DNA from 3 places in the Chryseomicrobium aureum genome. Region 1 is predicted to be linked to each of the others. Evidence: riboswitches for the same ligand, from Rfam matches in the RefSeq annotation. Region 1 holds a riboswitch; each other region holds the start of a gene.

Region 1 (10,116 bases):
GAACCCTGGACTTGGGAATCAGTCAGGTTTTCTACTACCTCCAGTGCCTCGTCTACTCTCTTTTCCTCAAGTAATTCCTTCAAATAATCTAAAGACATAATGTAATAGCAACCTCTCTTGAATGATTCTGTGTATGACTTTTTTACGAACGAGCCATTCAGTTCCTGTGGATAAGCGGAAAATAACTATCTATGCACATGTGGATAAAAGTCCGACTCTGTATAGTACACGTTTTGTGGATAAGTAATTCCAAACTCCATAATTTCTTTTAGTATACAGACAAATCCAGCAAAATCAGACCACTTTCTGAACATTTCCCAAAAAACTGTTCAAAAATTGAAACAAATTTCCAATTCATACGTACCTAAGGAGGGAGTACATATAAAGGAGTGAGGTCGTGAACGAACAAACAGTAGTGATGGACATCGTGAATCTGAAAAAGACTATTGGTAAAAAGGAAATCATCAAAGGTCTAAACTTCCAAATTCGTAGCGGTGAAGTTTTTGGATTCTTGGGGCCAAATGGTGCCGGGAAAACAACGACGATTCGAATGATGGTAGGCTTGATTGGAATTACAGAAGGCGACGTAGTGATTGAAGGAAAGAGTGTCTGCAAAGATTTTAAAGGGGCCGTGCGTCATGTTGGGGCGATTGTAGAGAACCCAGAAATGTATCCGTTCTTAAGTGGATGGAAAAACCTGAAGCAGTATGCCCGCATGATGGAAGGTATTACAGAAGAGCGTATCCAAGAAGTAGTCGCGCTTGTTGGGTTAGAGAAGGCGATTCATGAAAAGGCGGGACGTTATTCCCTTGGGATGCGTCAGCGACTAGGAATTGCTCAAGCGTTATTACATAATCCGTCGATTCTGATTTTGGATGAGCCGACGAACGGGTTGGATCCTTCCGGTATCCGAGAAATCCGCCTATACTTACGAAAACTTGCGCAAGAAGCGAACGTGGCCGTCATCGTATCGAGTCACATGCTGAGTGAGATTGAATTGATGTGTGACCGGATTGGGGTCATCAAAAACGGGGAGCTTGTAGCGATTGAAATGGTGCAGACAAAAGCAACCGAAGCGACAGGCTTGATTGTCCAATTGGAAGTGGAACCTGTCCAAGGCGCGCTTCAAATTGTCAAAGGACACGTGGCAGGAGAAGTAGTGGCTGAAGGCAATACACTGACGTTCTCCACAACACGGGAGACGATTCCCGCACTGGTGAAAGCACTGGCTGCGAAAGACGTTGCGGTGTATAGCGTAGAGCAGAAACAAGCATCCCTCGAAGACAAGTTCTTCGATTTGATTGGAGAGAATGTCATTGGGTAACTTTTTCAAGCTCGTTTGGAACGAGCAAGTAAAGATTTTTGGACGTAAATCGGCGTGGGTGATGGTTGGACTGGTCGTCTTATTAGTTATTGGGTCAGGTATTCTGACAAACTCATTTTTAGACGAAAGCGATACAAAAGAGTACTCGAGTGACTGGCGCACAGAACTAACTGAAGAAAACGCAGCACTGGAAGCAGAGATTGAAGAGGCGGGAGACTTTGGCGGCTTCACACAGCAGATGCGCATTGATCAGAACAATGTAGCACTCGCAGAAGACATCCAACCAAAGCCATATGATGCGTGGGCGTTCACATATGACAATACGTTTATGATGATGATTGTCAGCCTATTTGCGATTGTGACGGCAGCTGGAATTGTCTCGAACGAGTTCAAATGGGGCACAATCAAGCTATTGTTAATTCGCCCAATTCAGCGTTCAAAGATTTTGCTTGCGAAATATGTATCTGTGTTTATTTTTACAGGAATTTTACTTGTGACATTGTTTGTCAGCTCAGTACTTGTCGGTGCAGTGCTGTTTGGAATCAATGACATCACGCAAACTTCTGTCATTCCAACGATGTCAGGTGAGTATCTGGTCATGAACTACATGACGGCGATCTGGCAGGAATACGGATTCAGTATGGTGTCGCTTGTGATGATGACGACACTTGCGTTTATGATTTCAACGCTCTTCCGCAGTAGTGGAATGGCCATTGGGATTTCGTTGTTCTTGTTGTTGTCGAGCAATGCGTTAATGTTGTTCTTGTCTCGTTTTGACTGGGCGAAGTTCGTATTGTTTGCGAATACAGATCTTGGTCAATACGCAGATGGTGGCACACCACTCATTGATGGGATGACGCTTGGTTTTTCAGTAACAATACTTGTGATTTATCTTGTCGTGTTCCTTGCTGCTTCGTTTGTGACGTTTACGAAGCGGGACGTGGCGTAAGAAAAAGTTAACGAGACGCCCTCAAGTGAGGACGTCTCGTTTTTTACTTCTATAGATACGGCTCGCCCCAGACACCTAGTTCAGGAGCGGCCCCGTTATGCAAAAACATACCGCTTGCAGCAGGTGCTACTTTTACCGTGAATTGTTCATTTTGCACGGCTCGCTTTAAATCCCTTACGGTTGAACAGGTCGTATGGAGCTTTGTGTAGACCCGACCGTACTGATTTTTGTGAAATGCGCTTGTTCCTCCGACAACTGGTTTTGCAAGGCGCATTCCGAGATAATAAACCTCTTGAACGGATTCAGTTGTTGAAAGGATTGATAAATCTTTAGCATTCAGTTCGATTGCATCTAGCTTTTCAAGATGGTTTGGATGTAATTCGAAGTAGGCTTTTTGATGCGCGAGCGGGTGACCACCAATGACTAAAACTTCTTCAAGTTTTACCAAATCCATTAATTTTTCGAATGAGATATAATTTAGTTTATGTGTAAACGGTTGGAGTTGCATACGTAAGTTTCGAATGACAGTACGGTCTGCAATGAGTAGAAGGTGGTCCATTTCTTTCGTATGGACCTCGATTCCAGGAAAGGCGCGAATGCCTTCCACTAAATAGTATCCGTCTTGATAAGGATAGAAATCATCTAATGTTCCGAAGACATCAAAGAAGTGGCGTGTGTTGAAATGTTCCGTAAGCGCGAATCCATCGAGTCCAGATTCTTGTGCAGCTTTTACCAATATGCGAAAGTACTTCAAAGAAAATTCGTCGTATTTGGTGAGTTTGCCGTGCGTGTGGAAGTCAAAGTTCATCTCTGAACACATCCTTTCTATCTCGTAGTATACGTAGTTTGTGTTAAGAGAGAATGAAGGGAATGCTAATTTTTTGTAAAGAGCATAAGGTTTTGTTTGGACAAGCAATGGGAAAATCTACTATAGTAGAACCTCACCAGTTTTTTGGGACGGATTTATGGGAAAAGAGGTGCCACGATGGAGTTATGGGATGTGTACACGAAAGACCGAAAGCTAACAGGGCGCACGCATGTCCGTGGAAGTGTACCAGCGCTTGTTGAAGGTGATTACCATATTGTGATTGATGTTTGGACATTCTTGCCGGATGGTCGTTTGATTTTATCACAACGCGATCCAGCAAAACCACACGGTCTGAAATGGGAGTCGACAGGTGGCTCGATTACCACGGGAGAGTCTTCTTTATTAGGAGCTGCTCGTGAAGTAGAAGAAGAATTAGGTTTATTATTAAACTCAGATGAAATGATCTTGCTCGGCGAACAAATCCGAAATGATTCTTTGATTGACGTATATGTCACGCGACTTCCAAAGAGGATTTCGTTGGATGAGTTGAGCTATCAAGTGGGCGAAGTAGTCGATGCCCGAATCGTAACGAAAGATGAGTTTTTTGAAATGGAAGCGCAAGGACTGCTCACGCACAATATGCTTCCGCGGTATGAGCTTTATAAAGAGATATTCGATACGTACTTTGAACCTGTACCGGTTCTCGAGACAAAATAAAAAGCGCCAGATGGAGAAGCCTCCTTCTGGCGTTTGCTTATAGGGTGACCTTATAAAAAATTGTTGAATCCGTTTGCTTTATTTTTTTGAAGCCTGCTCGAATAAGTAGATTTTGAGCACGTACATTCGAAAGCTCTGTTTCAGCCCTATATGAATGGATCGCATAATTCTTTGAACCAAACTCTAGCGCTTGGGAGAGGGCTTCCTTGCCAAGTCCTCTTTGCCATAGTGTGGAATCACCGATTGCTATGCCGATTTCTGCTCCTCCGTTATTTACTTCTGCAAAGTCAACATATCCGATGAGCTTTTGGTCCCACTCAATACCTATTCGAAAGAAGTCATTCGAGGTGTTATTAACGAACATACCCCACCACCTGAAGAGCCGCTCTTCGTCTTGATTTAAACTCCATCCGTTCGCTTCGCAAAATTGTATATCTTGATTCCAAAGGAGGACTTGAGGAAAATCGGTAAACTTTAGTGGTCTCAATACTATAGAGGGCTGTGCAACATTATCCATATGAGTATCGTCTCCTATTTTTGTTAAGTATAGCATGTACTGGATTTAGTGCGGTTGAGGAGGAGAAGAATGTTTTATAGAAGGAAGTATTATCGTATTAGCACCGAGTTTTTAAAACCATTTAATCAATTATTCAATACAATTAATCTACCGAATCAGTTAAAACACGGCGCGAGACTCGTCGGGAGATGGAGTATGCCCCTAGATGATGGAATTACAGAGGTCTTCGCTATCTGGGAATACGATGATTACAACAAATATGTTGAGATAGAAGATGCTGTTCGCAGTGATAAGTACCATGTTGATAAAGTGCTCAAGTGGTATGAGGGACACGGAGGGAAATCCTTTGTCCAGTCGACTTATTTTATAGAGGTACGAAATGAGAAAATTGAAGACACGGTGCACGTACAGAAGTGAAGGAATAGACTATTTTAAAACAAAGGTGCCGACTCGTTTTCCTCCGAGTCGGCTTTCTTTTAGTTAGATTTCCAAGAACCAATCATTTCCTCACTCTTCTCCCAAAGCAAGCGTGCTGTCGTACCGTCATCAATTGCCTGCACACGCATGGGTTTGCCTTTCGAATACACGCCACCTGGCTCCCAGTCCGTTCCTGGAGTCCCTTCAATCAAAGCAACTAATGCCTCAGCGCTCTTTTCCGGCGTAATGGTAATGAGGTATTTAAGAGGCGTGTGATACATAAAGCGCATAAAGTGGTTCGTCTCAGAAGCGAAACTTGTGCGCACGACCCCTGGGTGAAAGGCAACAGCAGAGATGCCCTCTAAACCGTAGCGATTTTGCAGCTCCCAAGTGAAATAGATATTTGCGAGCTTTCCGTTTCCATACGCATTGGTTGCAGTGTAATTGCGTTCGTTGTTTAAGTCATTGATAGCAAATGTCTTACCGAATAAATTCGCTGCTTCACTCGATGTTTGGATCACTTTAGCCTTGCTCGCAATCAGTTTCGGCAAAAGCAATTTGGTCAAATGGAATCCGGCTAAGTGATTAACCTGAAACGTCTTTTCAAAACCATCTTCTGTCACTTCTCGATTTCCCATGATTCCACCTGCATTGTTGGCGAGGACATCGATTGTCGGGTACGCATCTAGTTCACTTGCCAGTCGCTCCACATCTCGAAGCTTTGTGAAATCTGCCAAATGGTAAGGAGCATCCAGTTCCGTTGCGAGTCGTTCTGTTTTTTCTTTAGAACGTCCAACAAGGACAACATGATAGCCCTTTTTCTTTAATTGACGCGCAGCAGCCGCCCCAATCCCATCACTAGCCCCAGTCAGTACAATTGTTTTTGTCATCTTCATTTCCTCCTTTACACTCGTTTACCCAAAATAGCGATTTTGAATCGCTTTTAGAAAAGCCTGCTCTAGCTCACCTTCTTCCTGAACGACAGCGTAAGTAGATACTTTCGGCAAGTCAAAAAGAGGAAAAGGAATCGTCACTAAACGTCCTTCTAGCAATTCACGCCTGACGATGGAGTGAGGCAAAAACGAGACGCCAAGCCCGTCTTGCACCAACCGTTTTGTAATCGACGCTTGTGAGACTTTGATTGCGCGTATTCCTGGAACGGCGTGTCTTAAACGAATCGTTAAGTCTTCCCAAATGACGGGGTGATGATGGGTAAACAAGGTCTCAGAGGTTAAGATTTCCTCAGCGTCTAGGGGCGGACCCGACTCCTCGTCGTAGGAATCAATCGAACGCACGAACACAACATCCTCACTAAACAGCGTGTGCACAACTAGTTTTCGATTCGTGGGTGGCATTGCGGATAAGCCAAAATCCACTTCGCCACTTTCGACTAATTTTTCTATGTCCGTCGATTCCTCTACACGAATCTGAAACTCCACATCCGGGTGATCGTTTAAAAACTGCCGGACCAAGGATGGCAAAATCGTTTCTGCAAGAAGTGGTGAGATAGCAAGCGTCCATTTTTTTCGAAAGCCCTGTGCAAGAGCCTGGACGGACTGAACTGTATGGGTGAAATTATCGAGTAAGACCTTGCTGTTTTTATAAAACAGAAGCCCTTCTGGTGTGAGATGCACACGATTCTGTTTACGTGTAAACAAAGCAACACCGAGAGATTCTTCAAGTTTTCGAATATGAACGGTCACATTCGGTTGTGACATATGCAAAAGCTCCGAAGTCTTCCGGAAATTTAAGGTTTCTGCACTTATGCAGAACGTCTTGATCCAATTGATATCCACATCATCACCTCCATCAATTACGTTTAGTAATTAAATTGATTATAAACCTTTAATTTTCGTAATTAAAGGATTTGGTTATAGTAAGGAAAAGGAGGCGTTTTTAATGATTCAAAAAGGATTAAAAGGCGTTGTGGCTGTAGAGACGACCATTGCTTCAGTAGATGGGGAAAAGGGAGAACTACGCTACAAGGATTTACTACTAAAGGATGTTGTGGAGCAGCAGACATTTGAAGCCGTCGCGTCATTTTTATGGGAAATAGATGAAAAGCAGGTTACACGATTATTGGTCGAGGGACGTCAGCTTGGATTTGATCATCTATTCGTACTAAAGGTTTTGCCGAAAAGCTTATCAATTATGGACCAAGTGCGAACGGTCGTTTCCTCAATGGGGACGCCAGAATTACTTGCGCGTTCGCTGAAAGAGCAAGCGGTTCTGCTCACGGGTGCGCTTGCCGTTCTTACCGCAGCTGCTTATCGGATTCAGCGGGAGCAACAACCCGTAACTCCATCCGTTGAACTTCCCCATGTTGCGAATTATTTGTACATGTTATCTGGTTCGCACCCGACCAAATCCGAAGTCACAGCACTTGAAACGTATTTGATTACTACGATGGAGCATGGGATGAATGCCTCGACGTTTGCTGCGCGTGTGACAGTATCAAGTGAATCCGATTTGCCTTCAGGGCTCGTTTCGGCTCTGGGAACAATGAAAGGGCCATTGCATGGAGGTGCGCCATCTGGTGTGCTCGCACTCCTTGATGAAATTGCTTCGGTAGGTTCTGTTGAGACTGTCGTCATGAACAAGTTACAGTCAGGAGAGCGCATCATGGGATTTGGTCACCGCGTTTACAAGACGAATGATCCTCGTTCTCTTGTGCTCCGCGAAGCTTGTAAGAAATTAAGTGGCGAAGAGCGTTGGTTGCAACTCGCAGTCGAGGCTGAAAAGGAAATCACACGCCTACTCGCTCTTCACAAACCGGGGCGTCGTTTATATACAAACGTGGAGTATTATGCAGCTGCCATCATGAAGTCTATTGCGCTTCCGTCAGAATTGTTCACCCCGACATTTAGTGTGGCGCGTAGTGTTGGCTGGACAGCGCATATGGTCGAGCAACTTGAAAACAATGTCATTTTCCGACCGGAGTCGGTATACGTGACATCTGTAAATGATTTTGCACCGTAAAAAAAGTATGGTATAGTAATCGCGACAACTACATGCACATCCACTAGGGGAGCCGAAGAGGCTGAGACGGACATATGTCCGGACCCTTTGAACCTGATCTGGATCATACCAGCGGAGGGAAGTGGCGCGACCGCTCTGGTAATCTTTTATGACGGCTTCACGCTACTTTCCTTTGGGAGAGTGGCGTTTTTTTGTTGTCAGAAAGGATGGTAGAAGATGAGTTTTTGCAAAGAAGTTCGAGAAGATTTTAAAGATAGTTGGGAGAGCAGTTTTCATCATCCCTTTGTTACAGGATTAGCAGACGGAACATTGCCAGAAGATGTATTCCGATATTACGTCATGCAAGACGCCTACTACTTAACACATTTTGCAAAGGTGCAGGCACTAGGCGCTGTGAAAGCAACTGATCTTCAAATGACGCGTGCATTTGCCCATCACGCAGAACAAACGTGTGCGGCCGAGTTGAGTTTGCACGAATCGTTTATGCAGATTTTAGGTGTGACCGAGGCAGAATGGGAGACCTTCGAGCCGTCACCTTCTGCATATGCGTATGTATCTCACATGTACCGCGCAGCTCAAGGGGATGTAGCAGATGTACTAGCTGCATTGCTCCCTTGTTACTGGCTCTATTATGAAATTGGTATTCACCTTCAAGGGGCGACACCTGACAATCCGATTTATCAGCGATGGATTGCGACATACGGGTCCGAGTGGTTTGCAACACTCGTCGAGGAGCAGAAAGACCGGATGGATCGGCTTGCTGAAGATGTTTCACCTGCGCGCCTACAAGAATTAAAAGCACACTTCAAGCGCAGTACGTATTACGAATGGCATTTTTGGGAACAAGCTTGGACACAAGAAAAATGGACGATTAAATCGGAGGTGTCCGTGCATGAGCGCTAATGAAAACACGTATGTACCCATCGTTCATTGCATTACAAACTACGTGGTTGCCAATTTTGTAGCGAATGGGCTCGTTGCAGCTGGCGCGTCTCCGATAATGGGAGACGAAGAGCAAGAAGTGGCAGAGCTTGTAGCGCTGGCAGACGCACTTAGCTTGAATCTAGGGACTCTCACAGAGCGCACTGTTCGCAGTATGAAAGTCGCTGGTTACGCAGCTGTTAAAAAAGGAATTCCACGCGTGGTGGATCCGGTTGGTGCAGGAGCCTCGGCGTACCGATTGCAATCTGCCAAAGAAGTGATTGCAGCAGCTCAACCAACACTTATTCGCTGCAATGCCGGAGAGGCCGCAGCACTTTTAGATGCAGAGTGGCATGGACGAGGGATTGATGCTGGGACCGGACGACAGGACGTGTCAGCGCTTGCTCTGGAATTAGCAAGAGTCTACAAGACGACGGTGGTACTTACAGGTGAAGTGGATTTCATTTCAGACGGCAACGTAGTGTTAACAAACAGTTCAGGGCACCCGGACATGACCAAAGCAGTCGGCACAGGGTGTCTGTTAAGCAGTTTACTTGCAGCTTGGCTCGTTCAGGACGCTAGCCTTGAGGGAGTTCAGGAAAGGTTGTATCAATATGGGCGTGCTGGTGAACTTGCGGTTCAAAGTGGAATTGGTGGATTCCCTGCAGCCCTTTTAGATGAACTTGCAAAAAAGGAGGTCTCTGTCTCATGACATATCCAGTCGCTCTTACAATTGCGGGCTCTGATAGTGGTGGAGGCGCAGGTATTCAAGCAGATTTAAAAACATTTCAAGAACGCGGAGTATTTGGAGTCTCGGCATTGACCGCTGTCACAGCTCAAAACACGCTCGGCGTCCAGCGTGTTGGCATGGTGGAGCCTGCGCTCTTGAAAGCACAGCTAGATTCAATCGGTGCCGATTTTCAACCTACCGCCGTGAAGACGGGTATGTTAGGTGACTCGTTTACTATTGAACAAGTAGTGCAAGCGATTGATGCGTATTCCTGGACGACGGTTATCGTCGATCCAGTCATGGTTGCCAAAGGTGGACATACATTGTTGGAGCAAGAAGCAATCGAGTCATTAACGCAACTCCTTCTTCCGAAAGCATCGATTGTCACGCCCAATGTTCCAGAGATGGAATTAATGACAGGTTTGAAAATTGAAGGTGATAGCAGTGCACGAAAATCGATGGAAGCGTTGCTTAAGAGTGGAGTGACCGCTGTGATTTTAAAAGGTGGACATCGCACCGGACCACTTGCTACAGATTTATATCTCGATCAATCTGGCAGAGAGTTCAGTCTCTCGACTCCAAGACTAGCGACACATCAGACGCATGGGACAGGATGTACGTTTAGTGCAGCGTTGACAGCAGAACTTGCCAAAGATCATTCGGTAGAAGCGGCCTGCACGGTTGCGAAACGGTTTATTCAAGCGGCACTTCAGTATCCTCTATCGCTTGGAGCCGGTCATGGTCCTACACATCA
Region 2 (10,116 bases), 330 kb from region 1:
TTCAAGGTTTTCATCGATTTGTTGCTCATCGACTAAGTCACCTTCTTTACCAGGGAAGAGGCCAGAAGAAAGAAAATAAATGAGCGCAATCATAGCGATTCCGAGAATAGCAGCGTACCCTATTGATTTTCGCATAATCCGATGCCTCCTTTTTCACTTTCTATTCCCTCAATCAAAAAATTTACACTCAATCGAGTACTTGCAATGTTTTTAGCATAGAAAAGAAACGGGCACCGTGGCCTTCTTGTGCTTCTAAAAATACGGTTTGAGTTACTACAATTGTAGATTCATCATGTTGTTGGTCGAGTACATAGATAGTAGTGACTTCACTAGAAGGGGAGTCGCCTTCACGCGCATGAAGCTTATAACCCACTACTGGTTCTGTTACAAGTTCAGAGTCAATTGTGGCGCCTGAATACTTTTCTTCTAAAAGAGCCGCTTTCTCAGAAGCTAGTTCTGTAGGCTTTTTCCCAGGAATTGTATCAATTTGTAGCTTCACCTCCGGATAAGCAGTGCCTAATGAATTACGCGCCACAATAGAAGCTGAAGATTCATCTGTAGTGTTGGAGTCGAAACGAGAATCAAAGGAAATCTCATAAAGCTCTTCATCTGCGTATAGAACATAAGCAAAATTCCCAGGCACGACGCGGCTCATAGCAATCATTTCTTCTGTGCCTTCAATTTGAAGCGGGACCTCTTTCGTTTCTGGGAAACGCGCATCTATCTTGGTTAATTCCTGTTCCACAAATCCAGGCTCACCTCTTGTCAGCTGATCATCTCCAGCAGTAGTAGTCGAATCTGAATTAGACGTACTGGGTATCTCTGGAGAGGGGGGTTGTGAAGTCATTTCTGGTGATTGATTGTTTATAGAAAAATAAATGAGAGTCCCAAGTACTACTACCATTGTAGCTACAGCACCTATCCAGGAACGCTGCATCATCAATCGCCTCCTTTCTTTTCGTAAATCTCGATCCATTTCCCCATTAATTCGCTCCCAAACATCTTCAATATCCTTCTGTTCTGTAGAAAGTTTCTTTAATTCGTTCTCCCATTTCTCCATTTAAACACCCTCCCCGTAACTCGTACGCATTAGCTCCCGGGCTTTTGCGAGACGAGATTTTAATGTATTGACATTCACGGATAAAAAGTTTCTTTAATTCGTTCTCCCATTTCTCCATTTAAACACCCTCCCCGTAACTCGTACGCATTAGCTCCCGGGCTTTTGCGAGACGAGATTTTAATGTATTGACATTCACGGATAAAAAGTCGGCAATTTCGTATTCTTTCCAACCATCCATATATTTGAGAAGGAAGGGTACACGATAGGTTTCTGGTAATTTTGAAACAGCATCCATCACATCACTAAACGGTTCTCTAGAAGGAGTGGATTGTTCGATTTCGAGTCCGTTTGAAGGAAAACTTCGTGCTTCTTTTTTCTGTAGACGTCGACATTCATTGATAAGTATTCGATACAACCAAGGCTTCACAGGTTGGTTGGAATCGTATGTGCTCGAAAATCGGTAAACGCGAAGAAACGTTTCCTGCAAAGCATCTTTTGCTAGTTCACGGCGTCCCGTAATAGCAAGAGCCATCCGATAAAGGTCAGGGGCAAAGTCTGTATACAGTTGTTGGAATTGTGACCGGTCCATACAAGTCCTCCTTCGTGTTACACCTATACTACCCGAGACAACTGGAAAAAGTTGATGAGAAATGAAATAAAATAAAAAAACCACCGCACAGGGTGGTTTTTAAGAACGATTAACCGTATAAATTCCGAAAGCTACGAACACCAGAGCTAACAAAATTGGCAATGTGAATGTCTCACCAGGGAGCAATAGAACAGACAAACCGACGCCACTTACAGGAACAAAAAACTTATAGATCCCGACGTGACTTGCTTTATGATACTGCAAAATTGCAAACCATAGAGCGAATGCAATCGCGGACAAAGCTACCATGTAGAGAAGTAAACCTATAGCTAAAGGTGTCCATGTAAGCGAGGCTGTATCGGCAAATGGAAAAGCGGTTATGAGAAGTAAAATCGCACCAAGTGTAAGTTGCCAGCCGGATAACGTGAACGGATGAATGCCTTTCCCCATTTCTTTCGCCATAATCGTTCCTACCGCACTCGTAAATGCAGAGAGAAGTAAAAAGCCTTCCCCCAGAAATTCAAAGCTTCCATCAAACGATTGGCCCCAGTTGGCGAAAAAGATTCCTGTAAATCCGGCAGCAAGACCTAACCATTTCTGCCACCCGAGTCGATCATTCGCATAGATAAAATGAGCAAGCAAGATTGTGAAGAACGTATTGCTCGAGATGATAATAGACGCCTGAACCCCTGATGTGTTCGAAACTCCAACGTAAAAAAACAAATACTGAAGAGTCGTCTGAACGATTCCGAAAATCAGCAAGATGCCGTATTGTCTACGCGTTAGTTTTAATGCACTTCGCTTGATTAGTAGTAAACCACCAAGGACTAGTAGACCTGCAAATAAAAAGCGGAGTCCAGCAAGCCACATCTGTTCCGCGATTCCAGTACTTGGGATGCCGAGTTCACTATACGATAATTTTAATGCAGGGAACGCGCTTCCCCATAATAAGGCACAAAAAATCGCAATGACGACCATGACCCATTTCTTTTGTAAATTCATATGTACCCGACCTTTCCTGTACGAATTGTAGCAGGCAGGTCAGGGGAAATCAAAGAGTTGCGCCTACAACTAAACAACTTGTGAAAATCACAATCAGGACCACGGAAAAATAGAAATCAAACCGCTCTAAACGCACTTCATGGAAGTACGTTCGGTCACGTGTGCCTGTAAATCCTCGCGCTTCCATTGCAAACGCTGTTTTCTCCGCTTTTCGAACAGCGCCAGCGAGTAAAGGGATTGCCACACTTGGAAGTGCTCGTAGCTTTGCAAGAGTTGACTTCTGAACTTGTGGCTTGCGAAGTTGCTGCACTTGACGAATCTGGATGAACTCATCTTTTAGAACCGGAAGAAACTGATAACCCACTAGAAGGCTATAGGCAAGCTTTGGAGAAAGCTTCAATTGTTGCATCACACTCATGATGAATTGCATCGGAGACGTCGTCAGAACAAACAAGAGAGATAACGACGAAAAGGCAAATACACGAAAGCTCAGCGATAATGCGGTTTCCAGTCGATCATCAGATGTACCGAAAACGTACGTCGTCCAAAAGTACCCGACCGCTCCAAGTGAGAACGGCAACATGAGTAGCGCCCAACGTTTCCAGTTGATACGGGAGAACAGTAACTGAACTACTAGCACGGCAATAAATACAAAAAGCGGTGTCCATGGGTCAAAATAAAAAGCGAGTGCAAATATAAACACAAATGTCACAAGCATTTTAATGGACGGATTCAAGCGATGAAGCCACGTCGACATCGCGAGCACCTCCTGTCGGTTGGACTAAACGATACGTCCTGAGTAAGCTAGGGTCTGAGAAGACGTTTGCTGGATGGAACGGGCCACTAAGTACACCATCTTTCAATAAGAGCATCGAGTCTGCAATACGCTCTGCAAAATTCATATCGTGTGTAACCACAACAACGGCGGTACCTTCTGCTGCAACTTGAAATAAAGCGTCTTCAAGCTCATGCAGTGCAAACGCATCCTGACCCGCAGTCGGTTCATCAAGAAGCAACACGGGTCGCCCATCGTTCAGCATCGCCGCAATTGCTGTCCTACGTTTTTGTCCCTGACTGACGGCGAAGGGATTAGAATTTGCTACACCTTCTAATAGAAGTTTAGTTAAGAACTCTTCTGTACGAAGACCTCCGCCAAAACTAACTTCCTGTCGAACGGAAGGTGTGATAAATAAAAACTCAGGTGACTGTGGGACATATCCAATCGTTTCATCACTTTGTTGTCTATCTGCTTTTGGAATCAGTCCGGCCAGTGCCTTCAAGAGAGTCGACTTCCCAGCTCCATTCGGTCCGGCAAGTACTGTGATACTTCCCGCTGCTAGCTCTAGCTTTGCTTCATGCAAAATGCCAGGGACGCGCACTTCTGCGCGGAAGTCTTGTTGACTTTTCACTTCTTTAACATAAGCACTTTTTGCTTTCAAAGGAGGCATACTCGTTTCTTCCAACACAAGTGTGTAATCGAAGAAGGATTCCCAAATCGCATCTTGATGGTCGATCACAAGAACTGTCCATCCATTTTTCACTTGTAAGTCAGAAAACCAGGCAACATATTCTCTCGCAGTTACGGGATCTAGATGTGCGAGTGGTTCATCGAGTAATACAATTTTAGGGTTCATCAATAATGCACAGGCAGTAGCGACGCGCTGTTTTTCACCACCAGACAACGTCTGAATAACACGTGTCCGGAACTGAGTGAGACCTGTCTCTTCTAAAATTCGAGTAATCTGCAGATCCATCTCCTCACGTGGTATAGACCGGTTCTCTAAAGTGAACGCGAGTTCTTCTTCAACTGTCGGCATACAAAATTGGCTGTCGGGATCTTGGAAGACGGTGGCAATCGACTGACTGATCTCACCAGGTCGGTACTCATCGTAGGGTTTCCCGAATAGTAGACGCGTCCCATCGACTTCGCCATCACAAGCTTCCGGATACAGCCCGTTCAACAAGAAAAAGAGTGTCGACTTCCCGCAACCACTTGGTCCTTTAATGAGCCATTTTTCTCCTTCAGAAAGTGTTAATGACATATCAGAGAGAACGGGTGTGTCTTCATCAGGATAATGAAATGTTACGTTGTGAAACTCAATCCATTTAGACACGTACATCACGCTTTTGACGTGCAATCGCATAGCCACGGAGTGAACCTGTTGCATACAGTCCGTTTACGATTAAACTTCCACCGTATCCAGCAATCACAGCACCACTTAAGATGCGAATTCCGAGCATCAGTGCTACGTACCATGGAGACAAGGCAGAGAATCCACCAAGAAGATATCCATACGCAAAACTGAAGAGAGAGGCTCCAACACCTGCCATAATCAATACGGGTAAATCAAAACGACGATAACGCGTCGCTGCAAAAGCTGCCTCTGCACCGAGACCTTGCACAAGACCAGCTAAAATCAGACGAGGACCTACAGCATTACCGAGCATGACCTCGATTGCAGCGGCCATTACTTCCGGAACAACAGCAGCCCCTGGTTTGCGAATGATAGCCATTGCGACGATTGAGACTAAGAACCAAACACCGAAAATCCATTCATAGGCAATCGGTCCAATCAGACTCGACCAAATATTCCCGATGTGTAAAAACACTAAATAGATAATCCCGAAAACGACTGCAAGCAGGGACATCAGTACGACTTCTTTCAATTTCCAATTAGCGAGCATGGTCAGGACCTCCGTGAGAAGGACTGTGAATACTCATGTTGATTGTCATGACGACGTGGGGGTGCTCCCCAATTTGCGCCTCTGTGAACGTCTCTTCATAAAACGCAAAAACGTTTTTCAATGAACCGTGGATACCCGTCGCATAATGCATGGACTCGTTATAAACACCACGCTCTTTGGCACGTTCAATCTCTCTATAAATCGTCTCCATATAATCACTTTGGTTGAGCGGATAGAGCGAGAACTGGCTAGAAACGTAGGGGCCTTGAGGAATTTCATTCTTCACTGGATCTTCAATCCCCATATACGAATCCCCCGACGTATCTCCAGGGCAGCCAACAGAAAACGTTGCATTCATGGCTATGTGTTTGCCGTGCGAAGCCGCTTTCTCTGTTAGGGCAGCTAGCGCATTGAAGACATGCGGACCTTCTCCTCGAATGACCGTCGATACGTCATCTGTATGGCGCCATACCGTCGATAGATCGACTTCTGATAAAGCCTCTTTGATAATTGAAATAAACTCTGAATCCATCGGGTGTAGAGAAAAACGACATCCAATGATTTTACTTGTTCCACAGTGCATGGGAACGCCTCCTTAGATTTTATGAGAAAAAGAAAAAAGCTACATCCGCGAAAGATGTAGCCACTGCTTCCCATAAAAATTCAAGAAAGAGTCACTACACTTCCTCACGCAGGTATTATCCTGATCGAGTCATAAGGGATCGGAGCTCAAGCTCTCATCTCAGCCAATTTGGGCACCCCTAGTGCAGGTTGTCGGTATGTAGTTCTTTTTCGCCCTCATCATAGCAGACATAAAAATTCTGTGCAAGTGCAGTAGGAAAAAAAGAAGGATAGTAAAGGGTGAGAAGCGAAGTACTTAGTAATGAAATCGATTGTGGAGTGTATAGGGAAGCATTTACACAAAAATGAACCAATTGCAGTATTAGATTTCTCAAAGGAAGGGTAAAGAAGTGGAGTAGCAGTAGAAAAGAGGTGACCTATGGAACTTGCGATTGTGATTCCTTCGTATAAACCAGATGACAAGTGCCGTGCGGTCATCGATGAACTGATTGCTTCGCAGTTCTCTCGCATTATCGTGGTTGATGATGGGGGAGAAGAGGAGTATGCATCCTTCTTCACAAAATTGAAAACTTTTAAAGAAGTGACGGTCTTGCATCATGCGAAAAATCAAGGCAAAGGACGAGCTTTAAAGACGGCTTTTCATTACATATTGAATGAAGATATTCCAGTAGACGGTGTCATTACAATTGATGCGGACGGTCAACATCTACTATCAGATATGCAAAAAGTCGCTGAACAAATGCGCGAAACACCTGATGCAGTAATACTTGGTGCACGAGACTTCACTCAAAAGGATGTGCCGTTTCGAAGTCGGTTTGGCAATCGATTTACACGTTTGTTGTTTCGATTATCTACAGGGACAGTCTTAACGGATACACAAACGGGGCTTCGTGGGTTGCCGATTCAACATTTACCTTTGATGCTTGAAATCAAAGGAGAGCGATTCGAATACGAGATGAACGTCCTCGGATCTTTGAAGCGAAATGAGATCCCTATTGAGGAAGTGGAGATTGAAACAGTATATTTAGATGAAAATAAATCGTCTCATTTTCATCCATTGCGTGATTCATTTCATATTTATAAAATCTTCTTATTTTATGGGATGTCGGGTGGAGCTTCACTTGCGCTCGACCTCGGTCTTTATTCATTATTTATCTATTTGTGGAAAGAAGACTCGCCTCAGATGTTCATCATCTTTGCGACGATTGCTGCACGTGTTTTATCCAGCCTCTTTAATTATTTTGTAAATCGTCATAAAGTATTCGGTCAAGGATCAAGTAAGTCATTCGTTCGCTATTACTTGCTCGCAGCATTTATTATGGCTGCCTCAGCTGGGTCCGTGCACTTACTTTATACGGAGTGGCTAGGGCGAGGAGAAGTAGTGTTGAAGGTACTAGTAGACAGCGTGCTCTTCATCTTTGGATTTATCGTCCAACGTGCTTGGGTTTTCCGAAAAGAAAATTAAAAATCAGCATCGTCCCTGTCGGGAAGATGCTGATTTTTTTATAGTGTCAATAAGAAAGAATGCGTAGCTGTACCTTGTTCAAGCTTAAACCAGCCAACGCGTTTCATTCGTTCACTAACATTTGTTTGTATCTGACGCTCGCAATGATTCACAATCTCCACAATTTCGAGTCCAGTCATTTTAAAAAGTTGAGCTGCAGCCTCGTAAGGTTCCCGGCTCAGTAAGAGGACTTTAAATTCCTCTTCTGTGGCCGCCCGGTCTGCGAGAGACTCTTCATAATTCACTACATACTCATAAATTTCTCTATGCTTCTCAGGTAACTTTTGGATTTCGGCTTGCGCAGCAAAATGCAGTGCGATTTCATTCATATGATCACCTACCAGCTGGCTTTTTTGACACCTGGAAGTTGTCCTTTATGGGCAAGTTCGCGGAATGCGATACGAGAAAGTTTGAATTTCCGCATGACTCCACGAGGTCTTCCAGTTAATTCACAACGATTCTTTAGACGCGTAGGGGAAGAGTCGCGTGGCAATTTCGCAAGTGCGGCATAATCCCCTTTTTCCTTAAGCTCTTTGCGCTTCTCTGCATAACGCTCCACTAACTCACGTTGTTTTTTATCTCGTGCTACTTTTGATTTCTTAGCCATCTTTAGTATCCTCCTAATGCTTCTGTTTGTCATTCAAAATAAAATAGCCTATCATTAAAACGTAATCATTACGATTTAAGTATAGAATGACTTTATCATGGTTCCCATAAATGTGCAACAGCAAGAGGAGGAATTAGATGCACAAGAAAATACGATTAATTCTTTTGACGGGCTTCTTAGGAAGTGGAAAGTCAACTTGGTTAGCAAAACTTTTGAAAGAGGAGAAGCAAAAAGGAAGTAAAGCGGCAGTCCTAATGAATGAGTTAGGGGACTATTCTGTAGATACGACGCTTGTTGGTGATGACGTACCACTGCAAGAACTATTGAAAGGATGTATTTGCTGTACATTGAAAGATGAGGTGGAGATTCAACTAATCAACTTGGTCATGATGCATGAACCTGATGTGATTTTTATTGAATCAACTGGCGTTGCGCATCCGATGGAAATTATAGATGCCTGCATGTCGCCCTTAATTGTTCAAAAGCTTGATCTAGTTGGAGTGTATCATGCAGTGGATGCAGAGCGGTGGGCGAACCGAGAAAAGCTGCCAAGACCTATTCGTCATCTACTCGAAGATCAAGTCCGATATGCTGATGAGCTTCTCCTGAATAAGATTGACACTGTATCCAAGGAAGAGCGGGAGGCAATTTCACTAGAATTAAGAGCATTGAATCAGACAGCACGTTACTACGAATCCTCATTCGCTGAGATTCTTCATATGCCAGCACCCCGTCGTATGACAGTAGTGGAGGAGAGGATGGATACATTTCATGTTAAAAAAGAGTTGGGAATCAAGTCACTCGCTTATACATTTTCTTCTTCGATATCGCGAAAGGCCTTTGAAGAGTGGCTTAAGAATGTACCAGATTCTGTGTTACGCGTAAAAGGATTTGTTCAATATGAAGATCAAAACGGACCGACTCTTGTTCAAGTAGCTTATGGCGTCGCAAATTATGTAGAACAAGAGATTCGTTTTCCAACAACATTAATTGTTATTGGTCATCACCTCGAAAAACAAGAGATTATCGACAGTTTAGAAATGCTAGAAAGAGCCGCCAGCTAGAACGGCTCTTTTAGATCTTCAGGATTCTTTTAGTGCTTGAATAACATCAATCTGTGTGGCATTACGTGCTGGACGCCAGCCGGACAATACGGCAACACCAATACTGATGAGTGCAGCAACCACTACGAGCTGCCAAGGAATATAAGAAACCGTGATGGTCATGTCGGTTGGCGCTTCTTCTCCAACAGAACTAAATACAATCATCGGAACAATTATGTTCACTAGTAAACTCATCCCATATGAGACAGCGACTGCTATACATGTACCAATCAAACCAATTGCAGTGCTTTCCATAAGGAAGAGGCGCTGGATGAGCCTTGGTTGTGCACCGATAGCTTTCATGATCCCAATTTCACGTGTGCGTTCTGTAACGGCCATTGTCATGGTATTAAAGATTCCGATAGAGGCAATGAGTACAGCAACTGTGCCCACAATAACTAAACCAATCTGAATTACTGTAAACAGCATATTCATTTGACCTAGTTCTTCTGTAACAGAGTAGACGAGGAACCCTTCCCCTTTTAACGATTCTGTTAAGTCCGCTACATGTTGAAAGTCTGTAGCATGAACCGTGATTGATTTATCTGGGGATTCAATACCAAACGCAGTGAGTACTTCCGCGCTTTTTGAGGTATCTGCATAGATTTTGTCATCATACGCCCAATCTTTTCCTGGCTTTTTGGCAATACCAGTAATCGTATAGGTCTGGGTGGAAACGACTTCTTCCGTCTCATAATCTGTGATGTCGATTGAAATCGTCTTACCAATTAGTTCATCTCGAATCGGTTTCGCAAGCTCTTCATGTTTTTCAAGATAATTTTCAGCATTTCCAAGCTCTTCATGTTGTTCATCTGTTAAAAAGTTACCCGCAAAGTGATAGCCGACCACAACTTCTGTGGAGTCATTCGGCATCTCCCCATCAAACAAGGCTAGGTTGGCTGCTTGTTCAGCTTCTAAATCTGTATAAACAAGTTGTCCATAGCCCTCTTTCCCATCTAAATTGACAACAGGTGAACCCGGAAC
Region 3 (10,116 bases), 660 kb from region 1:
GCAAGTGCCCCTGCATAAGCCTCTTGTTGGGCTTCTGCCATCAGTTCATTCAAACGGCTACTTGCTACAATCCCTTTTTTACGCTCTTCATAGAAACGTGTTTCAAATAGGAAGCGCGAATGAATATTCATGAAGAATGCGACACTACGTTGAATTTTGTCTTCAAGCAGAGCTGCTTTCTCTTCTTTTGAAGTCGCTTCTGCAACAGCCGCATCTGCAACAATCATTTCAGCAAACGTGGATGCCGTCTCTGCTACACCCATAGCGTATTGACGATTCAACCAATGAACTGGTCGCAATGCATACGAATGGAAAGCGTGACCGAGTTCATGGGCAAGTGTCGATACATTCGACATCGAACCGCTATATGTCATAAAGATACGTGACTCTTGTGATACAGGCATCCCTGTACAAAAACCACCCGGACGTTTGTTGTCACGGTCTTCTGCTTCAATCCAGCCATTTTCAAATGCATGGCGAGAAAATGACTCAAGCTCAGGACCAAATTGTTTAAAATGCTTAAGAATGAACTCAGCACCTTGTTGATAATCCATAGTTTTTGCAGATTCACCAATCGGCGCATCCATATCATGCCAATGGATTTTTTCAGTACCCAAAAGTTTTGCTTTTTTCGTTAAATACTTTACGAAAGGTTCTTTTCCGTCTGTAATCGCGCCCCACATTGCGTCTAACGTTTCCTGACTCATGCGATTGATTGAAAGCGGCTCATCTAGCACATCATTCCAACCGCGTTTTTTGTAAACAGCTAGACGGTAACCAGCTAAATGATTCAATGTTTTAGCAAAGAATTCTTCTTTTTCTTCAAATGCTTTTTCTAAAGCTTCTTTTACTGCTTTACGAACTTCTGGATTTTCATGAGAGTATAGATTGCTTGCTTGCCCAATTGAAAGCTTCTTTTCAACACCTTCTACTGTGACAGCAACCTTCATGTCAGCAATTAGTAGATCATAAAGCTGACCCCATCCTTGATACCCATCGACGCCTAAAGAAGTGATCAGTGCCTCTTCTTCTTGCGATAATTTTTTTGCCGCTTTTTCACGCCATTCATTTAAAATAAATTCGAATTCGTTTAATTCTTCAGAAGCTATAAGTTCTGCCCAAACCGATTCATCTGTTTTAGACCACTTCTGTTGTATCGTCATCAGGATTGTGCCAAGACGAGCACCTAAGCTACTAACCTGCCCTTGTAATAATGCTGCTTTTTTGTCAGTTGTATCTTGGGCTAAGAAACAACCAATCGTCGCTCCTGCTTCTGATAAGTTTGTTGCAACATCTTTCAGTTGTTCGATGATATCACGCATTGCTTTAGATTCAGAAGCCGATTGCGGAGTTTCTAGACTAGCGAGCTGTGATTCAAACGCTTCAATCTTAGCCTCAACTTGCTCTAAATAGCTTGCTAATTGTGGAGAATCTGATCCTCCTGGAAAAAATGTGTCAAGATCCCATACAAGTGGGTATGTAGTTACTGTCATAGTTATTCCCCTTTCATTTCGTCTCCCTAAGTATATCATGAAAGGCTTTAATTTTCTCAACATTTCAATCATTCTTACTTGTTCACAAAGGGTTCAATTCTAATTTCCAAGTAACACCTGTATACTAGTAACTAGAAAAAGGAGGGATTATTATTTTAAAGCTTATTTTAATGGGACTCGGTCTCGCTGCAACAATTGCGATAAATGCGCTTGCGAATATCCTTCCAATCAACGGTCAAACTACTGGTGAGATTTCAAACCGACTTCCGGTCCTATTTACACCCGCAGGTTATGTATTTTCTATCTGGAGCGTAATTTACATTCTGTTAGTGATTTGGATTGGTTACCAAGTCGTACTACGAAAAAGAGGCACTGAGCCTAGCTGGAAACGGACTGGTCTGTTCTTGGCTAGTTGTGTATTTAATTGTGCATGGATTTTGACATGGCATTATGAATACTTTTTAGTGACCCTTGTCATGATGGTAGGTCTAGTAACTGTATTGGCGCTGTTATACGTGACATATCCAAGAAAAGGATCTGACTGGAAAGAGCGTGGTCCGATATCAGTGTATTTAGGATGGGTGAATGTAGCTCTTGTAGCTAATATTTCTTACGTGTTGACGTACTATGAATGGAACGGTTTTGGACTATCTGACCAATTATGGACAGTATTTGTGCTGACTTTCGCCACAGCATTAGCTCTGCATTTCCGCTATCACTACTATGACCGAATTATGCAGTTGGTATTCATTTGGGCGTTTATTGGCATCGCCGTAAGATTAGGGTTTGATGAGTTGCTCGTATCTGCTGCTGCTTTGTTTTTAAGTGCGGTCTTAGTGGCAGGAATTTTCTATCTGAATAAACCGTTTAGAAAGCCTTAAGCTCAAAAAAACAGCATGCCCGCATAGGGATGCTGTTTTTTGATGGATGAATTTCAATCAAGCTTTGTCAAGATGAGTGGCGCATCTTTTGTTACCACAATCGTATGCTCGACTTGAGCTACTAATGAACGATCAGGTGTGACAAATGTCCAGCCGTCTCCAAGTTCCATGATGGACTCTGCTTTTTGAGAGATAAATGGTTCAACTGCTAATACCATTCCCTCTTTTAATATTGTTGGCTCCCATGCATCATAATAGTTCAAAATGTGTTGGGGCGCCTCGTGCAACGAGCGACCTACGCCGTGACCTGTCAAGTTCATAATGACTGTAAGACCGTTTGATTTTGCTTCACGTTCAACAGCCTTACCGATTTGGTTCAACTTTGCGCCAGCTTTCACTTTCAACATAGCACGATCAAATGCTTGTTGTGCCACATCGATTAACTTTTGCTTTTCTTCATCGGCTTGTCCAAGGACAAAAGAAATTCCTGTATCCGCATAAAATCCATCACACTTACCAGAAACATCTATGTTCACAAGGTCACCTTCTTGTAAAATGCGACTTCCCGGAATACCATGCGCCACCTCTTCATTGACACTAATGCATGTATGTCCTGGAAAATCGTACTCTGCAATTGGAGCTGAAACAGCGCCTTTTTCTTCAAAAAGTGTTGCGCCGATCTCATCTAATTCTTTTGTCGTCATCCCTGGTTTCGCAGCGTCCTTCATCGTGTCACGAATCTCTGCGACAATGCGACTTATCTTTTTCAATCCTTCTAACTCTTGTGGTGTTTGAATAATCATGTGTTCGAACCCTTTCTTCTTTGACTACCTGCTATCATAGCACATTTTATACCGATTGAGGCATTACAAGGCGCGGTGCTTTTACAAGTAGTACTGTACAAATGAAAGCAGCAAAGACGAGAACAACACTCATGTATGTTGCATTATAGATTAAAGAATATAAGACGACATTTTGATCCCCAGCAAACTCTCCAAAAAAGAAAATCCCGCTAAGCACATGCACAATATACCGCAATACGGCAGCAATAATGGACCCAAGAAGTACTGCACGGACCATGCCACTTTGCTTATTTTGTTGATACGCGCGTAAAAAAGCGGGTCGGAATAGGCCTGCGAAACCTGCTACCATGAAAGCCAAGAAGTAATCCATAAACACTTGAATAATGACGATTTCAAAACTAAGTGGCGCAAAATAGACATTTCCAGTTGCGAGTTGCAACAACCCGATTAATAAACCTGTGATCAGTCCCGCTAAAACTCCTCTTCTGAAAGCAATCAAAATGATTGGGACCAATACAAATGTAACACTTCCCCCTTGCGGCATTCCAAATCCAATTCTGTCCAAAACAAATCCAAGTGCAGCCAATAAAGCAATTTCAATCATGATGATGATTTTTTGATTTCTCATGAATTTCTCCATTTCCTGTTACCTTACCTGCAAGAATGGGTAAACAATAAAAAAATGACCTCTGGACAGAGCCAGACGTCATAAACATCAGTTTCTATCCACATCCCTACGCAAGTATGAACTTCCAGGTTCGAAGGGTACTGTCTCAGCCGCTAAGCGACGCCCCTTGTGGTAACAATTATTTAGTTGCCCTCATTCTACTTTATTACGAACAATTAATCAACTGACCTGAAAGGATGATTGAAATGATTGATTTAGTCCAGGATTTAATTCGCATACCAAGTGATACGCAAGAGGGTGCAAATAGAGCTCTTGAGTTTTCAGCAAAATGGTTAGAAGACCATGGTGTAGAAGTGACTATTTTAGAAAATGAAGGCTATAAAATGTTGGTTGCTGAGCTTGGACAAGGCGATGAAACGATTATTTGGAATGGACATTTAGATATTGTTCCAGGAAAAAAAGAACAATTTGAACCGTATATAGAAGGCGACAAGATTTTCGGACGCGGCTCTGCAGATATGAAAGGTGGCTGTGCTGCCATGATGGTTGCATTTGTGGGTATTTCAAAGCACGCAGATCGTTTAACGAAAAAAGTCCAGCTCCATTTAGTGACAGATGAAGAAACGGGTGGCTCGAAAACATCAAAATACCTCGTGCAGCAAGGCTACACTGGTGATTTTGTGGTCTGTGGTGAACCGACGTTCTTAAAAATCGGCTTACAGGCAAAAGGTATTTCTCAATTTTTCATTACATTCCACGGCAAAGGGGCGCACGGCTCTCGTCCTTGGGAAGGAGATAATGCCATTTTACAATCCCACCGATTCCACCAATTGCTTCTCGAGCAAGAATGGACAAAGGAGAGTTCGGAATTTTATGAGCACTCTTCCATCAATTTAGCACGAATTCAGGCGGGAGATCGATTTAATATGGTTCCGGATACGTGTGAAGTTGGTTATGACATTCGTTTTATTCCTGGACAAACTGTCGAATTTGTAGAAGAGCAATTAACGGCTATTTTGACAGAGCATTTTCCTAATGCAGAGATTCGACGCAGAGGAATTTCGCCTGCTGTCACAACTAAACGTGAAGACCCTCGCGTAATGCAGTTAGTAGACATCATGAAGGATGAGACAGAAATCATGGGTCAACATGGTTCTGCTGACACAAGACATTACGCCGTAACTGGTGCCGGTGCTATTGAGTTTGGTCCTGCTGGTGGCGATTGGCACGGTCCTGGTGAGTATGTTTCCATTGCTTCTATGGAACGTTATCGAGATATCTTGATGGAATTCGCTTACTATACTGGCGTGGCTGAACAGGTTTAATGAGTGTAATGCTGGGGTATTTTATCAGTAACATGATATTCATTAGGAGAGATGACAATGAGAAAGTCTAATTTATTGAAATCAGCAATTAAGTGGGCACCTATAGTGTACCCAATTGTAAGAAAGTTTTTAAATTCACGTAAGGCAACTAAAAAGTAGTAATTTTTATAAAAAGCATTTAAAAAGTACCTTCTCTTTAACAATAAAAGAGAGGGTACTTTTTTTAGTTGAGGCGAGTTGAGTGGAGTTCCGGGGCTGCTTTCCGAGGGCGCGGCGTGAGCCTCCCTCGTCGCAGGCTCCTGCGGGGTCTCACGTTCCGACTTTAATCCCACTGGAGTCAACCCCTACACGCCCCTCAACTTAGAAAATTTGCTATCAAAATTTTTATTAGATATACGGGATGATCTCTGCAAGTGCAAGGCCGTGCGGTGTGTGTGCACGAGCTTGGTCTCCTGATTCTTCCTCGGATTGTTGTTCTTGAGCAGCTTGAATTTCCTCAAAACTTAAAGGATTTGGTTGCGGCATTTCAAATGGTGAGACAGTCAAGTTTGGATTGACCGTGTCAAAAAAACTGTTTGCGATTTGACGATACCCTTCTTGCGTTGGATGCACATCCGCTGGGTTTGGAACGAAACTCTTTAAGTCAGTATTCATTCGGTCTTCCACTGATACGAATGTTGCACCGTTTGCTTGTGCGGTTTGCTCTAAGATTTGGTTGAGTCGATTTAATTCTTTGGCTGTTCCCTGCTTTTGAAACTCCGCAACATGTGGATACGCAAAATAATACCCTACTACATAGACTTCTGCGTTCGGTGCTACAGTTTCAAGGTCTTGAAGCAGTCCTTCGAGTGACTTGCGTGCTTGATTGAGCGCAAAATTCGCTTGTTGCTGTTGGTAAGAAAGGGTGCCTAGTTCTGGATTTGCGGTCACGATTCGTAGTAAATCATTCGCACCTGCTGAAATCGTAATGAGTGTAGCGGAAGCTAATAACTCCTGCGCTTCATCAGATTGAATCGATTCACGCACTTGTTCAGTCGTGAATCCTGGAAATGCTAGGTCTTTTGAAAATGCCAGCAACTGCCCATTGCGCGCTAACTCTGCAGCAATAAGATCCGTATATCCTTGATCTATTTCTCGATTTGGCGTTTGACCTGCTGCTATTGAATCACCAAGTGCTACATAGATTGTTTGAGCACTTGCAAATGCCGGAAGTGATACAGATAGAACAAGCACTGAGACAATAGAAACTATCCATTTCTTCATATGCGTTTCTCCCTTCACTTACGCCCAATTCCCATTGCGGAAAATTGGTTCACGACTACCATCTTCTAAAATTCCATCAATCGTCATGTCGCTTGTACCAATCATAAAATCTTCATGGACGATAGACACATTCGCACCTTTTTCAAGTAATTGCTCTTCCGTTAAGCCTTTCCCACCTTGAATGGTTGTTGGATAAGCTTCACCTAATGCAAAATGATTGGATGCATTTTCATCAAACAAAGTATTGTAGAAAATCGTATTGCTATTAGAAATTGGTGAGTCAAATGGGACGAGGGCCACTTCCCCTAGGTAAGCAGCATTTTCATCTGTTGTTAGTAACTCATTCAATAACTCTCCACCTTGTTGCGCAGTAGACTCTATTACCTTTCCATCTTTAAACGTCAGTTTAAATCCATCGATGCGATTTCCTTGGTAGATAAATGGCTTCGAGTTCGTCACGTAGCCATCCACACGCATGCGGTCTGGTAATGTGTAAACTTCTTCTGTCGGCATGTTCGCAATGAATGCAACACCGTCACTATTGACACTGCTTCCACTCATCCAAATATGGTCTTTCGGTAACCCTACAACGATATCTGTGTCCGTTGCTTGATAATGAAGCGCTGTGTAGTTGCGACTATTTAAATAAGCAGCTCGGTCATTGAGTTGTTCAATATGTGCTTTCCATTGTTCGACTGCAGTCCCTTGCCCCACACGTACCACTTCAAAAATCTTATTCCATAACGCTTCAATCGCCTCTTGTTCGGAGACCTCTGGATACACTTTATTCGCCCATTTCCCAGAAGGTACTGCTGCAATACTCCATGTAATTTCATCGTTCATAACAGCTTTTCGGTAGCGCTTCAAAAGAGCTGACGACGCTTTTTGATACCGGCTGATTTTTGTTGCGGGAATCCCTTCAAGTAAATCTGGATCCTCTGCGTCAATCCACAGCAAGGCTCCTTTTCGATCAATCAACTCATCACGCTGAGCTGCTACCCACTTTGGAACATCGTCGAACGAAGCATCTGGTGCTTGCTCGTAGAATGCGCGCGTGATGGTGTTATCACTAAATTGAACATCAACATGGCTAGCTCCGGCTTTATAGGCTTGTTTGACTACAAGTCGAGCAAACTCAACTGAATCAAGAGTTGTATGGATTTGAACATACTGGCCAGGTTGGACATTGAGTCCCACTTGAACGATTAAATCTGCGTATTCTGCAAGATTGTCATGGAAAGTCATCGTTTGCTCTTTCCTTTCTCAACTGTCTTAGAGTTTCCAATTTCTAAACGACCTGCTCCCCAAACGACTTGAGTAGGCTTTGATGGGAAATCTTTCGAAAGCTTTTTGTAGAATTTTTCGTCTTTGTATTCTAAGAATGTGACAACTGTCCCATCTTTCCCTGCGCGACCTGTTCGACCTGACCGGTGCAGGTAATGTTCGATTGTTTGTGGAACATCGACATGAATGACGTGTGTGACATCTTGTATATCTAGTCCTCGTGCGGCTACATCCGTTGTGATCAATAAATTCACGATACCTTTTTTCAAGTCATCGAGTGCTTTTCGGCGTTCGTCTTTTTTCATAGCGCCGTGCAGTGCAGCAATGGGTGCATCGCGGAACAACAATTTCTCCTCTTTCATCATCAGCTGGTCTAAGCTATTGATAAATGCAAGACCCTTCATATTTGGAAGATGGCTAAATTTACGTAAAAGGTCCGTTTTGTCACGTCGATCCACTTTCAAAAAGTGATGCTCCACTTTTCCAACTGCGGGAAGTTCAGATGCCTCGACTTTGATTGTATGTGGGTTGTTCAGAACGCGTTCTGCCACAAGTTCAATCTCATCTGTGATCGTCGCAGAGAGAATTACAATTTGTTTTTCAACTGCAGCATCAATAATAGAACGCACTGTGCTACGATGTTCGCGACTGAGTAGTTGGTCAGCCTCATCTAATACCAAATGCCGAACTTCATGCATTTTGAGTTTTCGATTTTTTACAAGTTCATTCAATCGACCAGGTGTTCCAACAACGATTGTTGGCTTTTTCTTTAACTTATCGACTTGGCGTTGCATGTTTGCACCGCCAATTAATTGAGCCACTGTCACGTCTGTTCCTTCTGTCCACTTACGCAACACGTCAATAATCTGCATGCCAAGCTCTTGGGATGGTACCATAATAACTGCTTGAATGTGTGGTTTTTTCCCATCAACTAGTTGCAATAAGGGTAGGACAAATGCTAACGTCTTCCCTGTACCTGTTGGGGATTCTGCTACAATATCTTCTCCCGCTAAAAATAGTGGAATTAATTTGCTCTGTATGGGCATCTCTTGTGAGAAATTTTCATTTTTCCATTTCGTTTGCCAAATGGCATCTAATTGTTGAATTGTCATTCTAACACCTCTTCTTTTCTATCCTCTAGTTTACCATAGGTCAACAAAAAAAAGCCCTCTAGGAGATGGGCTTTTGTCTAGGCCGTTTCTTGGCTCGCAGTATAAAGTTTCAGTAATTCATAAAAGGATAATTCGAACAGTTGACGGCCATCGACTTTGTAAATCCCTTGATCAATTAAACGCTGCAATAATTCGTCCCGGCGCAGTTCGGTCATTGAGTTTTTCTTGATGCTGTTCACTTGGAACACTCCTTTAATAATTAGTGCACTAACCTGTACCCTTGTTTGCGGTACAATAAACAAAAAAAGGAATTCTGGGAGGTTCTATGAAAAAAGTTATTTTGTTCGATCTAGATGATACTTTGCTGTGGGATAAACGCAGTGTGGAAGAAGCGCTTCAAAACACCTGCTCTGATGTGTTTCCTGAGAATGCGGAAAAATTGCTTCAAGCAATTCTAGATACTGCCCCTGGTGTCTATTCCACTTATCCTTTTTATGACTTCACACAAAAGATTGGCATCAATCCCTTTGAAGGATTATGGGGAACATTTCCCGATGAGACATTTGATTTCCCTGTAATGGGGGAGTTGATTGGGGACTATCAATTTCAGGCATGGCATCAGGCATTCCAGCGTTTAGGAATTCACGATGAAGCGATTGCGCAGAAAGCGGTTAAGACATTTAAGTCTTATCGACTTGCTTCTCCTTATTTGTATGATAAGACGCTAGAAGTTCTTGAAGAATTGTCTTCGAAGTACCGCTTAGGCCTTTTGACAAATGGTGCACCGAGTCTTCAGGAGACGAAGCTTGAATTGACACCAGAGTTGAGTCCTTATTTCGAGCATATTGTCATTTCAGGAGAGGTCGGGATCGGCAAGCCGGATCAGACACCGTTTCAAGAGCTTTTATCTCGCTTCGAAGTTGGGTTAGAGGATGCGATTATGGTGGGCGATAATTTAAAGACGGATATTTTAGGAGCTGCTTCTTTAGGGATGGAATCAATATGGATTAATCATCACGGATTAGAAATTCCAGAATCTCCAAAGCCGACCTATACAGTTGCAAGGCTTTCTGGAGTTTTAGATATTTTTGATAAGTTGAACAGACTTTAGTACGTTAAGTTCTGTTACGGGCTGCTTTCCGATGGCGCGGCGTGAGCCTCCTTAGTAATAAGTGCCTGTCACCAAATGGAATGCATTACCAAATGGTGACAGGCACTTTATTTTCCTTATTCTTGTCACTGAGCGGGCGTTCATCTACCGAAAATGAGATTTATTCTACCCAAATCGGGATTTATTCTACCCAAATCAGGATTTATTCTACCGAAG

Evidence for each region. Region 1 has a riboswitch for thiamine pyrophosphate ahead of tenA (thiaminase II). Riboswitches for the same ligand answer to the same signal wherever they lie in the genome.
Region 2: another riboswitch for thiamine pyrophosphate. It lies ahead of ACF3OH_RS12925 (YkoF family thiamine/hydroxymethylpyrimidine-binding protein); the one in region 1 lies ahead of tenA (thiaminase II).
Region 3: another riboswitch for thiamine pyrophosphate. It lies ahead of thiT (energy-coupled thiamine transporter ThiT); the one in region 1 lies ahead of tenA (thiaminase II).

Annotation. Positions count from the first base shown of each region.
Region 1 is NZ_CP171117.1:84,624-94,739, forward strand. It holds gene ACF3OH_RS00495 (HEAT repeat domain-containing protein) at 1-83, opposite strand, end outside; gene ACF3OH_RS00500 (ABC transporter ATP-binding protein) at 419-1,324, shown strand; gene ACF3OH_RS00505 (ABC transporter permease) at 1,317-2,273, shown strand; gene ACF3OH_RS00510 (PHP domain-containing protein) at 2,323-3,081, opposite strand; gene ACF3OH_RS00515 (NUDIX domain-containing protein) at 3,259-3,798, shown strand; gene ACF3OH_RS00520 (GNAT family N-acetyltransferase) at 3,836-4,315, opposite strand; gene ACF3OH_RS00525 (NIPSNAP family protein) at 4,385-4,732, shown strand; gene ACF3OH_RS00530 (SDR family NAD(P)-dependent oxidoreductase) at 4,792-5,622, opposite strand; gene ACF3OH_RS00535 (LysR family transcriptional regulator) at 5,647-6,528, opposite strand; gene ACF3OH_RS00540 (citrate/2-methylcitrate synthase) at 6,632-7,711, shown strand; TPP riboswitch at 7,747-7,848, shown strand; gene tenA (thiaminase II) at 7,928-8,614, shown strand; gene thiM (hydroxyethylthiazole kinase) at 8,604-9,344, shown strand; gene thiD (bifunctional hydroxymethylpyrimidine kinase/phosphomethylpyrimidine kinase) at 9,341-10,116, shown strand, end outside.
Region 2 is NZ_CP171117.1:2,458,587-2,468,702, reverse strand. It holds gene ACF3OH_RS12960 (hypothetical protein) at 1-135, opposite strand, end outside; gene ACF3OH_RS12955 (hypothetical protein) at 188-1,060, opposite strand; gene ACF3OH_RS12950 (RNA polymerase sigma factor) at 1,179-1,649, opposite strand; gene ACF3OH_RS12945 (DMT family transporter) at 1,749-2,651, opposite strand; gene ACF3OH_RS12940 (energy-coupling factor transporter transmembrane component T family protein) at 2,701-3,408, opposite strand; gene ACF3OH_RS12935 (ABC transporter ATP-binding protein) at 3,371-4,765, opposite strand; gene ACF3OH_RS12930 (ECF transporter S component) at 4,758-5,336, opposite strand; gene ACF3OH_RS12925 (YkoF family thiamine/hydroxymethylpyrimidine-binding protein) at 5,326-5,919, opposite strand; TPP riboswitch at 6,004-6,109, opposite strand; gene ACF3OH_RS12920 (bifunctional glycosyltransferase family 2/GtrA family protein) at 6,337-7,383, shown strand; gene ACF3OH_RS12915 (hypothetical protein) at 7,422-7,751, opposite strand; gene rpsN (30S ribosomal protein S14) at 7,760-8,029, opposite strand; gene ACF3OH_RS12905 (GTP-binding protein) at 8,167-9,093, shown strand; gene ACF3OH_RS12900 (ABC transporter permease) at 9,112-10,116, opposite strand, start outside.
Region 3 is NZ_CP171117.1:747,432-757,547, reverse strand. It holds gene ACF3OH_RS04095 (M3 family oligoendopeptidase) at 1-1,493, opposite strand, end outside; gene ACF3OH_RS04090 (TspO/MBR family protein) at 1,664-2,374, shown strand; gene map (type I methionyl aminopeptidase) at 2,428-3,177, opposite strand; gene thiT (energy-coupled thiamine transporter ThiT) at 3,224-3,805, opposite strand; TPP riboswitch at 3,892-3,982, opposite strand; gene ACF3OH_RS04075 (M20 family metallopeptidase) at 4,051-5,130, shown strand; gene ACF3OH_RS04070 (hypothetical protein) at 5,127-5,462, opposite strand; gene ACF3OH_RS04065 (SGNH/GDSL hydrolase family protein) at 5,518-6,393, opposite strand; gene ACF3OH_RS04060 (aminopeptidase) at 6,412-7,638, opposite strand; gene ACF3OH_RS04055 (DEAD/DEAH box helicase) at 7,635-8,789, opposite strand; gene ACF3OH_RS04050 (Fur-regulated basic protein FbpA) at 8,867-9,028, opposite strand; gene ACF3OH_RS04045 (HAD family hydrolase) at 9,115-9,900, shown strand.